DNA from 3 places in the Methylobacterium sp. E-046 genome. Region 1 is predicted to be linked to each of the others. Evidence: riboswitches for the same ligand, from Rfam matches in the RefSeq annotation. Region 1 holds a riboswitch; each other region holds the start of a gene.
What was found. A riboswitch is a leader RNA that binds a small molecule or an ion and turns the genes downstream of it on or off. The one in region 1 is predicted to bind cobalamin.

Region 1 (4,194 bases):
GCCCACTGGCGCACTGCGACCCGTGAGGAGCTGAAGGCTGAGGCTACCCGTCCGGTCACCGAGCAGATCGTGGCCGACTTCAACGAGACCCGGCTCAGGAAGATGATGGAGGAGGCGGCCCGGAAAGCCCACGCCTAATCGCACATCGCAGATCGCAGTACATTCAGAAAAGGATCTGATGTCTGCGCTGCCTCATCACCAGGAAGGAGGGCCAGGGCGGCAAGTGCTCTGGACCTCATAAAGATAAGAATAACGTCCGGAGAATTTAAAATGTACTGCGATCTGCGATCTGCGATTTCGGAGGGCGCTACTATCATTAAGCCCCCCGCCGCCTTGAACCGGCTACCGCAGGCCTCCGAGGTGGCCTTCCCGGGCCAGTTCGCGTGGTCGCCGATCTCCACCGGCTCCCTGACCGCCGCCCTCCGCCTGGACCGCGGCCTGTGGGCGACTTGGAAGTGCCGCGGTATCTGTCCGGCCGAGATGCCTTCCACCTGGTTCCGGCCTGCACCGGGGCGGCCGGTCTATTACCGCGTGGACCAGGTCCTCAGCTGGATTGCGGCCCGCCGCGGAGAACAGCTCGACCCCCTCACAACCTGGCAGCTCAGCCTCCAGCGCGACTTCGAGACCGAGACCGATGACCCGGACCAGGTGCGGAAGTGGGCGCACCTCTACGCCCAGGCAGTCGGGCCCCACCTCCCTGGTGGTGGGAGTTTCACCGTACCAGGGTTCCGAGACTACCTCGCTTCCTTGTTGTCATGCAAGTAAATCCCGAAATTCCCGGAATTATAAATGACAGATAGTATTGAGTAAGCCACGCTTTTCCGCTAAAAAAAGTACCCACTCCCCCTTAAGCTTCTCAGTGTCAAACAATTTATCTTAGTTATTCATGTAAATATTTGGTTGGCCATTGCGGCCAAGCTCTGCCATCTCTGTCACGGACCAATCAACGAGCGTCGATCGGTCCGTGACAGAGGTTTGGTCCATGGCGCTAGGTAGGTTCGTGGTCTACCTTCGGGTCTCCACTCAAAAGCAGGGTCGTTCTGGCCTCGGGCTGGAGGCGCAGCAGCGGGCGGTCACCGACTACCTGAACGGCGGGTCGTAGTCTGTGGTGGCCGAGTTCACCGAGATCGAGAGCGGTAAGTCCGACACGAACCGGCCTCGGCTCCAGCGCGCGATCCAGGCGTGTTGGGTCTACGGAGCCAAGCTCCTCATCGCGAAGTTCGACCGGCTCAGCCGTGACGCTCACTCCTGCTGGGCTTGGAGAAGGCCGGCATCGAGTTCGTCGCCACCGACGACCCGCATGTCAACCGGCTCCCGGTGGGGATCATGGCTCTGGTCGCGGATGAGGAGCGGCGCGCGACCTTGGCGGCACCAAGGCCGTGCTCGCGGTGGCCAAAGTGCGCGGTGTGAAGCTAGGGGGCGACCGGGGTGCCACCCTCTCCCAGGAGTTCGAGGCCCACAGGCGAGCCGCCGACCTCGCCCCCATCATTGCCGAGATGCACGCGACCGGGGCTACCAGCCTCCGCTACCTGGCGGCTGGCCTCAGCAAAGCCGGCATCGCCCCGCCTCGGGGAACCACCTAATCACCGATGGCGATGAGCCGCACGCTTACAAGGTTCGAGGTCATAAGGTGAAAAGCAAGAGTAACTCGCCGGCGGTTAGCTAATCTGCGTCGGCCCGTAGAAGGTACGTTTCGTACAATAGAAAAAACGAAGGCTTATTGAGCACCAATCGTGCTCGATGAAAAGAGCATTTTCCGATCGTCTGCCGTGTCAAAAATGCGCGGCCGAAATACAAATTTTACATTATGAGAACGCCGCAGCGGAAACATGGTCGTTAATTTCAGGTGCGAAATTTATGCTTGAGAACACTGAAGAACTCGATGCTTTCAACATCACAATAACTGACAAGATGCAGATCACGATTAATCCAGAGCGAGGTTTGCTGCACAAGACGAGAGCTATGAAAAACTTTAACGGTGTTGATCCGGTAAGCTATATTGCCCGCGCCCTGCCTCGGCATATCAAACAGAACAAGGCTTGAGCGATGGACAAGGTCGCGGTCCCCCACGAGATTGATGAGTTCCTCCTCGAGCGTCTCGAAGCTCGCGCCCGGCAGTTGGGCCTTAGCCGCGATCAGCTAATGGAGAAGTATATTAGAGAATGGATTGACGCGAAGCGGCGGGAGGTCCGGCAGATAAACTTGACCCGGGATCAGATCCTGGATCGGATCATCGAAAAGGGCCTCAATAGGCTCAACTAACCCCTACAAAGCTGCACACCTCAAGCTTCTGGAGACTGCAATCCGATCTTGATTGCGGCGTCGTCGGGGCGAAGGTGTCGCCCCCTTGGTGCTGCACCTCTATTCCGCCCTGGCCCAGAAGGAATAGGCTTTGGTCGCGGCGTGCATGCCTGAGAGGCCTGACGTGTCGCTGGAATTTTTAGGGCGGAGAAAGGCAGAACGCGCTGGAGCACAGGTCGGCTTTAGTAGGCCAGCATTCCTGTTGTGTGATTGACCGGCAACACTGTGAACTAAGATGTTACCAAATGTTTCGTGGCCATTGACCCATCGGCTACCGACAGCGAGTGTGCGGCCGCCAAGGTTCTCACGTTCCTGTGATCGTGAGCTAAGAGGGAAGCCGGTAGGCCCTGACGGGCGATGCCGGCGCTGCCCCCGCAACTGTGAGCGGCGAGCCGCTGCCGACGACGGTCACTGGTGCCTCGCACCGGGAAGGCCAGGCAGAGGTGTTGACCCGCGAGCCAGGAGACCTGCCTCGGCGGTGGTTTTCGTCTCGCGGGCGGGGTGTCCGGTGGGTCGCTGGTCGACACGGGCAAACCTCGCCTTCTGTCGCGCTCGCGCTCCATCGACACGCGGCCCCGGCAAGCGGTGGGGCTCGCCAAGTGGCAACGCGTTCGTCTACTACCACGCACCTAAGGTGCCGTCGCCCGAGACGCATCTTCATCAGCACCGGCATATTAGCGCTCGCGGTGCTGGGTACGCCGGCACTGGCGCAGGACAGATCAATCACGCTGGAAACGCTCTCGGTAGAGGGAGGAGCTGGTAGCCCGATCGATGGCGACGTTCTCGGCCGCTCCGTTGATGCCATCAGCTTGATCGGGCCGACCCCGGGCTTCCGATCTGACCGGGCGGTCAGCGCTACCAAGACGAACACACCTCAGCGCGACGTCCCTCAGGTGGTCACCGTCGTACCGCGTGAACTCATCACGGATATCAACGCGACCCGCGTCGACCGCGCATTCGACTATGTCCCCGGCCTCACGCAGACCAACAATTTCGGCGGGCTTGGCACCTTCGCCTACGCCATCCGCGGCGTAACCACCGCCGAGATCTACCGCAACGGCTTGGCCGCCAACCGCGGCGGGCCGCCACCACTCATAGACACGCAGAATATCGAGCGCATCGAGGTTCTCAGGGGCGCCGGCGGAGCCCTGTTCGGACGAAGCGATCCAGGCGGCCTCGTCAACATCATCACCAAGCAGCCCACCACCACCCGCTTCGTCGAGATGGGCGGCCTGTGGGGCTCGTTCGAGCAGTTCCGCGGGACCGTCGACGCAGGCGGCGCACTCAACGACGAGGGGACGCTGCTCTACCGCTTCAACTTCGCGGCCGGCCGCGAGAACAGCTACCGCGACTTTGTCGGCTCCGACCGGCTGTTCGTGGCGCCGGTCCTGAGCTGGCAGATCACCCCCGACACCAGGCTGACGGTCGAGACCTCAGTCACGCGCAACAACGTCATCGTCGACCGCGGTGTGGTCGCGGTGAACAAGCAGCTCGGTTTCGTGCCGGTCACTCGCTTCCTCGGCGAGCCCAGGCAACTAACCCGTCAGAGCGATGAGGTACTGCCGGTGCGCCTCGACCACCGCTTCGACGCCGACTGGCAGATGCGGCTCGCTGCGCAGTTCAACACCGGCACGCTTAAGGGCGAGAGCGCCGAGGGGCGTGGCCTCCTATCCGACAACCGCACGGTGCTTCGCGACCGGAACTACCGCGACTACAGCTACGACACGGCCATCGGGCAGGCCGAGATCGTCGGCCGCTTCCGGACCGGCGATATCGGTCACACCGTCCTGTTCGGCTTCGATCACGAGAACTTCGACAACCGTCAGCTCTACCTGCGCTCGAACTTCAACGCGTACCCCTACGCAATCGACATCTACGCGCCGCGCTATGGCC
Region 2 (4,194 bases), on a different contig from region 1:
CGGCGGGCGCGGCGCTGGATGCGAACCACCGGTTCGGGTTCATCGAGATCCAGCCGCTGAGGATGAACGTGCAGAGCCCGATCCCGCCCGCGAGGCCGAACAGGTGGTGCCAGCGGGCGAGCCCGCGATACGGCGTCACGGTCCCGCCCGCGTAGCGGCGCCGAAGGCGCAGGCGCCAGATCCCGATCGCGAGGCCGCTCAGCGCCCCCAGGGCGGCGAAGCCGGACAGCCACAGCAAGACCGTCCGCCACAGCTCCGCCCGGGCACGTAGCGGCGTGAGATAGATCCAGTGCGCAACGGCGCCCACCCAGTTCCAGGCCCGCTCGAACCGCGTCGTGTCGAGGGCGATCTCGCCGGTGACCTGCGAGACGTAGAGTTCGGTCCCCGCCGCGTCGCCGAGGGCGACCTTCCGGAAGGGCCGCAGCGGGTCGTACCGGGCCGTGACGGTCCACTGGTCGCGGACGACCGGCTCCAACCGCGCGTTCGGGAACCCCTCGGCCGCGAGACGCAGTGCGTCTTCGGGCGGCAGCGGGCCGAGCCGCCCGCCGGTCCGCGCCGACACCGTCGCTCGGGCGCCGTCGCGGCCGGCGATCCGGTACACGGGCTCCGCGCCCTGCATCTCCAGGGCGAAGTCGGTAGGCGTGCCGGTAAGCCCACTGGCGCGGAGCGCGTCGCCGGGCGCCACGGCGACCTGATCCCACGCGATCGGGGCGAGCCGCGCCGCGCGCTCGGCCGCGGTCAGCGTCGGGAACGGCACGTAGAGCATCACCAGCCCGGAACCGATCCACGAAGCGAAGAACAGCCCCGCGGCGATCCCGGCCCAGCGGTGGAACAGCAGCAGCCAGCGTCGTCCTGCCTTGCCGAGCCGCCGCCGCAGGCTCACCACGTCACCGTGTAGGCGACCTCGACCGAGCGGGGGCGCCCGAGGAGCCAGTTGGTCCCGATCCCGTTCACGGCGTTGCCGCTGATCGCGTAGACCTTGTCGAACAGGTTGTAGACCCGCAGGGACAGGCGCGACTCCGCCGTGACCTGATGGTCGAGAACCGCATTGATGAGGTTGTAGGCCGGGCGCCGCGCCGTGTTGCCGAAGTCGCTGTAGACCTGTCCCACGTTCTGGAGCCCGATCCGCGCAGTCCAGTCGCGGTGGATGTCCCAGGTCAACCAGAGATTGGCCACGCGCTCGGGCACGTCGATGGGCTGGTTGCCGACATAGGAGACGGTGGTGCCGTTCACGCTCTGGTCGAACCGGTCGTACTGCGCGTGCAGCAGCGCGAGGTTGCCGTCCAGCCGCCAGCCCGGAGCAAAGCGCCAGCCCAAGGCCAGCTCGAATCCCTGCGAGGACTGGCTCCCCACCTGCGTGGACAGCGTCGGCTGGCCGGGGATTGCCGAGATCAGGTTGTCCTTGACGATCCGGTAGCCCGCGATGGTCCATTCCACGGCACCGTCGAAGGCAAGACCCTTGGCGCCGATCTCGACCTGATCGCCTGTGGCGAGCTTGAAGCCCGCCAGCGACTGGTTCAGCGTGATCAGGCTGTTCACCGGGTCGGTGGCGAAGCTGTACTGGGCGTAGAGCGCGCTGTCCGGCGTCGGGTTGTAGACGAGGCCGAAGCGGTAGCCCAGCGCCCGGTAGGTCTTCTCGAATCGCGATCTCGTCTGCAGGTCCTCCCGATTCAGCGTCGGCACGTCGAGGCGCACGCCGGTGAGGAACGAGAGCTTGTCCGACAGGATCAGACGGTCCTCCGCGAAGACCGAGGCCTGGCTCGTCTGCGTTGCGTAGGCAGGCCGCGCCCGGCCGTTCTGCGGGAAGACGCCCGGATCGTAGCCTACGAGGGGCACGCTGGTGGTCTGGTCAAAGTAGAAGTTGTTGGTGTGCCGGAAGTCGATGTGGTTCACGTCGAACCCGGCCACGAACTGGTTGGGCAGGCCGAACAGGCTGCCCCGGAACGTCGCGTCGAGCCGATCCCCGACCTGCTCCTGGCTGTGGTAGATCTCCAGGTAGTCGCCCCGGTTCACGAGTCCGGTGCCGCGGTTGTAGCTGTACTGCTCGACGTCGAGCCAGTGGCGCCGGCTGGTGAGCCGGTAGGCGGTGTTGCGGATCGTCATGTCGGCCGAGGGGGACCATTCGGTCTTGATCTGGGTCCAGTTGTCGGCCCAGGTGATCTTCGCGTCGCGGACGTTGTAGTTGTTGAACCGGATCAGATCCGGGATCCGTCCCTCGACCAGCGGCGTGCCCCAGTAGCGGGCGGGCTCCTGGTAGCCGAGATCGTGGCTCAGGGTGATGGCGAGGTTCGGGCTCGGCTGGAACAGGAGGGCGGCCGAGACCGCGAGGTTGCGAAAATCGCCCTCCGGCCGGATCCAACCGTCGGCGCGGTTGCCGCTGACGTTGAGGCGATACGCGAAGGTGTCGCCGAACTCGGCTTGCCCGATCGGACTGCCGGAATCGAGGGCGAGGCGCGCGACGCCGTCGGTGCCCACCACCGCGCGGGCGGTGTTGATCGGAACGAAGACCGGCTTCTTCGGGACCACGTTGATGACGCCGCCGATGGCGCCGTCGCCGTAGAGCACCGAGGACGGCCCGCGCAGCACCTCGATTCGCTCGACGTTCCACGTGTCGAACGGGAAGGTCACGGTGTTGGCGCCGACGTAGAAGCGCGTGCCGTCGTAGAGCTGCTGGATCGAGTTCGGGCCAGCGAAGCCGCGGGACGTGAACGCGCCGTTGCCGTTGCCGGGCGCCGCGATGGTGGTGATGCCGGTGGCGTCCTGGGTCACAGCGTCGGCGATCGTGTCCTGGCCGCGCAGCCGCGCGGTCTCGCCGGACACGATATCGAGGCTGGCCGGGGTCTCCAGCGGCGTCAGGCCGACACGGCTCGCAGTCCGGTCGGGCGTGCGCAGGTTGAGGCCGTTCGGCGGAAGGCGGCTCGGATCGCCGCCTGCACCCGCGACGGACAGTTCATCCAAGGTGACGGTCTCCTGAGCGGCGGTCGGACTGGCGAGGAGCGCGAGGAGAAAGCCGCAGAGCGGCGCCGTCCCGGTGAGTCTGGGGCGATGGGGCGATGAAGGCATGAGGGAAGCGGTCCGTGCGCGGCGCGCGCCGGCCCCCAAGTCTAAAAGCAGTGTAATAACATTGCAATTCAACGTCCACTCGGTGACGGCGCCGAAACGCGTGCGCGGCGGCCCGATGTCGGATTCGGGGAGTTCGAGAGGACGGAGACGGACATCGGGAACGGTGTCGCGGGCGCGCTTGCTGTGGCACGTCACCGCGAACGAGGCCTCGGCGACCGCCTCCCCTCGGGATTGACGGTGCCTCGACACCCGCCAGGACACCCCGCCCGGCGCGTTTCGCGTGTGACCACGGCTGACGGCAGGTCTCCTGGCTCGCGGGTCGCCGCCCTCGCACCGTCTTCCCGGGGTGACCCAGTGACGTGGTGGTGAAGGGCTCGCCGCTTACAGTTGCGGGGGCAGCCGCGGCTTCGGGGCGAACCCCTCACCGCGTTCCCTTTTGATCCCCAAGGGGAACCGTCGGCCGACAGCTTGGCCGTAGCGCGCCTGGGCGTCAACCGCGTGTCCGAAGGTTGCCGTGAATCGACGCGGGCGGTGCTCCGTTGCGGCTCCGGCGGGGACGCGGTGATCGGTTCGAAATATGGGTTGGAGCCCCTCTTGCGGGGATCCGCTTGGAGGCCCGAGCCTGCCCCGGCGCTACAATAGCTTGTCGGTGGCCGAGATCCGTGCCGATGACGGACAGCCCAAGGTTTTCCGGCTCCTCGGGAGCAGCGTCGCGTTCGCCGTAAGCGCCCGGAACGGCCTGATCCACGCGTTTTCAGGGGAACTCGGCATCAGGGTCTCGGTCTTCGGCGGCCCGCGCGTGGGGCGAATGACGTCGCGTACGAGGGGCTGGTCGGGCACGAGGTCCTCTTCCTGTTCCCGGTCGCCCTGCCGGCCGGTCGGCTCGACGGACAGGATCGCTTCGTTGGGACTCTGAGCCCTGATGGGCCCGCGTGGAGGGCCGCCTTTGCCGCTGCGCGCGGGCGATGCTACAGCCGGTCGATCCCATCGGTCCGGACGTCCGCGACGCCGCGGCCCATGCGCGCGGACGCCCCGTCCGCAGCGGAGACGGGTGCCGGCGGAAACATGACGACACGACCTCCCAAAAGCGGCGGGCCGAGGGGGCGCAAGCCTCAGGCCGGCAAATCCAAC
Region 3 (4,194 bases), on a different contig from region 1:
GGCGCACGAGGGTCGTCTTGCCGGCCCCCAGGAAGCCCGTGACGATGGTGCAGGGGATCTTGGACACGATGGTCATTCGGCGGCCTCCAGGGTGCCGGCCGGAAGCGGGCGAGGTTCGGGGAAGGGTGGGATGCGGGCGACCACGCCCTTGCGGAACTCGGCCGGCCGGTTGCGCCAGGGCACGATGCCGTCCGAGGTCGTCGCGTAGGCGGCTACCCCGGCCAGGATGGTCTCGGCCGAGAGGGCCGGGTCCATGTCGCCGTACACGTAGGTCCAGCGCTCGGCCGAGGCCACGGCCACGGTGCAGGGGCGCTTGCAGACCGACAGACACTCCACGGGCTCGATCCGCAGGTGCGGATCAGCGCCGGCCCGGGCCCGCAGCGCATCGAGGAGGCGGCTCCCGGCGCGGGGTCCGTCCGGGTCGTCGCCCTCGCGGCGGCAGGTCGTGCAGACGTACAGGACGGTCTCAGGCACGGGCCGCACCCCGCGCCGCGTCGCGCGCCAAAGCGTGCCACGCCCAGCCGAATCCCAGGCCGATCATCACCCAGAGCACGAAGCCGATCGCCAGGGATCGCGACGCGAACTGCGCGGCGAGAGCCGCAGGAAGCTCGGAGGTCCCGGCCGGGGCCTGCGGCGCGCCGACCATGTGGGGGATGATCATCAGGATGAGGCCACCCAGGATGGCGATGAACGAGCGGCGGATCGCGATCAGGTAGAGGCCCATTCCAGTTGCCGCCGCGGTCATCACCCACCATGCCTGGCGGGCCGCCAGGGGGGCCGCCTCGCTGCCGGGCAGTTCCGGCGGCAGGCCGAGACCCGGTGCCAGAGCGACGCTGGCGAAGCCCGCGATCGCGAAGGCGAGGCAGGTCCGCGCCGTCGGCTCGCGCCCGCAGGCGAGCATCACCGCGCCGAGCAACAGGGCGTAGCCGACCCCTCCGACCAGGGTCGCGAGTGCGGTGAACGCCATCCGCGGCAGACCGGCACCGGGCTGCCATTCCGGGGCGGCGCGATCCGGCCCGGCCTTATCGGCATCGGAATGATCGTGACCGGAATGAGCCAGCACGATCGGCAACGTCTTGGCTGCCTGATGCGAGGGCTCCGCCCGCTCGTAGCGCTCGGCCGCGAGGATCAGCGGCAAGGTCAGCGTGAGTTCGAGGCCCGTCACGACGATGGCCGCGATGAAGCCGGCAGCCAGCGCCGCCGACAGAAGCCGGATGATCATCCCTTGTGTCAGGGCGTCAGTGGCAGGGGAAGTTCTGGGTGTGCCGGAAGTCGTGCGCCGCGTTGTGGAGCGCGATCGCCGGCGAGAAGCCCGCCATGAACAGCAGGCCGAGGCCGAGGAACGCCGCGAGTGCCACGGCGACGGGTCGCTCGGCCGAGCGGGTGCCGAGTGCGGCGGGGGCGAGGGTCGAAGTGGTCATCAGCGTGTCTCTCCAGCCGCCCCACCGGCGGCATTGCGGGATCCTGGCGTGACGGCAGGTCTCCTGGCTCGCGGCTCTGCGCGCCGGCCGCCTTCCCGGATCGCTCCGGTGGCTCTCTGGCAGGCACTCGCCGCTCACAGTTGCGGGGGCAGCCGCGGATTTGAGGCTTACGCCCCTCACCGCATTCCCTTTTCACCCCGTCGCCGGGGCACCGTCACGGGCCCTTTGTAGACGCTACGGCGTCCCCGCACAACGGATCGGCGGCCGGTGGGATCCGAATCTCGTCGCCATCCTCCGAGCGGCGCCGCCCGACCCGCGATCCTGCCGCGCGGGATGCGGGTCGGGTGAGACTTTCGGCTGTCGTGCGGAGGCGGCGGCGCGTCGAACGGCCTGCTCGCGGAACGGCCCTTCCCGGCGGGTCCGGCCTAGTGCCGCTCCGCCGGGGCTTGCCAGGGGACTTGCGAAGGGGCTTGCGAAGGCGCTTCCGAGGACCCGACATCGCGCGCCTTCACGGCCTCGGAGAAGAGACGCTCGACATCCGTCCTGAACGCCGCCCGCGAATCGGGGCGGGTGTAGAACATGTGCCCGCCCGGATAGACCGCGAGGCTCAGGCGACCCGCCGCGTAGGCGGGGACCTGCGCCAGCAGAAGCTTCGAGGCGTAGTAGGGCGTCACGAGGTCGGTGAAGCCGTGCACCACGAGGACCCGCAGCCGACCGTCCAGGGCGAGGGCTCCCTTCAGGTTGGACAGCACCTCCGGGGCTTGCCGGCCGGAGCCCCAGCTCCAGCCGCGGTTCACGGCTGAGTTGAGCAGCTCGTAGCGCACGTTGGGCACGGGCCATTTCAGCGTGCGTGCGTAGAGGTCGATCATGGCGCTGGTCAGCGGAGCCTGGAGCGCCGTGAGTTGCGGGTCCTCGAAGCTCGACTGCGCGGCATCCGGGTTCGGATCCCAGCCGGTGATCCCGGTATCATAGGCGCTGGTCACCCTCCCGTCGGCGCGGTCGACCTCGCGCTGGACGCTGCGGGTCGTGAGCCGCGCCGCCTGGGCGCGCACCAGGGCGGCGTCGAGGCCGACGAGGGGCGCGACCCTGTCGGTCATCCGCGCGACGGCCTGTGCGTCACTCGGACCTTTCAGCAGATCCGCGAAGTAGGGGCCCGACGCGTAGGACTCCGCGTCCGCCAGCAGGGCCGGCGTCGGCACTTGGCCGGTCCGCTCCAGCGCTCCGGCGGCGAGGGAGGGCAGCTTCAGCACGTAGCCCCAGGGATTGGCGCGGGGCGTTTCCAGCCAGCCGAAATCCAGCACCGGCGACAGCAGCACCAGCCCGGACAGGCCGACGCCGACATCCTCCTGCAGTTTCTCGGCGATCAGCGGACCCCGGAAGCCGCCGTAGCTCTCGCCGACGAAGAATTTCGGGCTCGCCATGCGGTCGTTGACGCGCAGGTAGCGTGCGATGACCGCCGCGAGCGTCGACGCGTCGGACTCGATCGACCAGTAGGCCTTGCCGTTGCCGTCGGCCGCGCGGCTGTAACCCGTCCCGACCGGATCGATGAAGACGAGGTCGGTGAAGCCCAGCCACGTGCCGTCGTTGGGGGTGAGCGCCACCGGCTGCGACGGGCTGATGCTGGCCGTGCCGACGGGCAGCCGCCACGGGCCGATCGCCCCGATGTTCAGGTAGGCCGAGGCCGCGCCTGGCCCGCCGTTGACCGCGAAGGTCACGGGCCTTTCGCGGCCGGCTTCCGGCGCCACCGTGTAGGCCACGTAGGCGATCTCGGCCTGCAGCTTGCCGGCCTCGTCGACGAGGGGCAGGCTGCCGGCGGTAGCGGTGACCGCGAGGGTCCGGCCGTCCGGCAGGGGCAGGCTGTGCTTCGTGGTCGAATCGGGCGGCAGGCGCCGCCCCTCCGGACCGCGCGGCGCCGGCCGCGCCTCCGCCTGACCATGCGGCGCGTCCTGCGCGCGGACCGGCAAGGGGGCCGCGACCGTCAGGGACAGGGCGAGCGCAGCGCGCGCGAATCTCGTCGGGGTCACCATCACGCCTTCTTGTTCCAGCGCCCGGACTCGTCCTGCTGCCAGTAGGCGACTGCGTGGCCCGCGTCCTTGGCCTGCTTCCACTGCTCGCGGGCGCGCAGGAGAGCGTCCTGATCGGTGCCGTCGAACAGGATGCAGATCCGCGCGTATCCGCCGGCGTCCGGCGGCAGGTCGGCGCCCTCGACGAGGAAGCGGATCGAGGCGGCGTTCGGGTTCACGTCCCGCAGGGTCAGCACCACGGGCTGGCTCCCCGCATCCGGCTCACGGTCCGTGCCGTGCGGCAGGAAGCTTTCGTCGGAATAGGTCCAGAGGTGGTCGTCCAGCGCCTGGAGACGCTCCTCGCTCGCGGCCTGGATCGCGGCCTGCCAGCCGCGCTCGAGGGAGCGCTCGACGAGATTCGGCAGCACCTTCTCCAGGGGCTGCCGCTGCATGTGGTAGAAGAGGATCTCTGTCACGGCCCGGTGCATATAGGGTGCGGAGCCGCGGGGCGAGGAGCGGCGCGCCGCCGCGCCCTGATGCCCGTCAGACTAGGCGGCTCTGCTCGATCGCCGCGCCGACGAAACCCTTGAACAGCGGGTGCGGCTCGAAGGGGCGCGACTTCAGCTCCGGGTGAAATTGCACGCCGATGAACCACGGATGCCCGACATGCTCGACCGTCTCGGGCAGCAGTCCGTCCGGCGAGACGCCGGAGAAGCGCAGGCCCTTCGACTCTAGCCGTTCGCGATAGGCCATGTTGACCTCGTAGCGAT

Region 2: linked by a shared signal. The riboswitch ahead of MKK82_RS17250 (TonB-dependent receptor) and the one ahead of MKK82_RS19560 (TonB-dependent siderophore receptor) in region 1 are both predicted to bind cobalamin.
Region 3: linked by a shared signal. The riboswitch ahead of MKK82_RS07605 (CbtB-domain containing protein) and the one ahead of MKK82_RS19560 (TonB-dependent siderophore receptor) in region 1 are both predicted to bind cobalamin.

The regions. Positions count from the first base shown of each region.
Region 1 is NZ_JAKSYP010000183.1:264,821-269,014, reverse strand. It holds gene MKK82_RS19580 (DUF5906 domain-containing protein) at 1-138, shown strand, start outside; gene MKK82_RS19570 (hypothetical protein) at 1,741-2,043, shown strand; gene MKK82_RS19565 (ribbon-helix-helix protein, CopG family) at 2,047-2,262, shown strand; cobalamin riboswitch at 2,583-2,791, shown strand; gene MKK82_RS19560 (TonB-dependent siderophore receptor) at 2,988-4,194, shown strand, end outside.
Region 2 is NZ_JAKSYP010000176.1:66,722-70,915, forward strand. It holds gene MKK82_RS17245 (PepSY domain-containing protein) at 1-886, opposite strand, end outside; gene MKK82_RS17250 (TonB-dependent receptor) at 880-3,063, opposite strand; cobalamin riboswitch at 3,343-3,536, opposite strand; gene MKK82_RS17255 (RluA family pseudouridine synthase) at 4,129-4,194, shown strand, end outside.
Region 3 is NZ_JAKSYP010000090.1:69,355-73,548, reverse strand. It holds gene cobW (cobalamin biosynthesis protein CobW) at 1-76, opposite strand, end outside; gene MKK82_RS07615 (DUF1636 family protein) at 73-474, opposite strand; gene MKK82_RS07610 (CbtA family protein) at 467-1,222, opposite strand; gene MKK82_RS07605 (CbtB-domain containing protein) at 1,239-1,421, opposite strand; cobalamin riboswitch at 1,457-1,652, opposite strand; gene MKK82_RS07600 (S10 family peptidase) at 1,847-3,448, opposite strand; gene MKK82_RS07595 (DNA polymerase III subunit chi) at 3,448-3,900, opposite strand; gene MKK82_RS07590 (CTP synthase) at 3,968-4,194, opposite strand, start outside.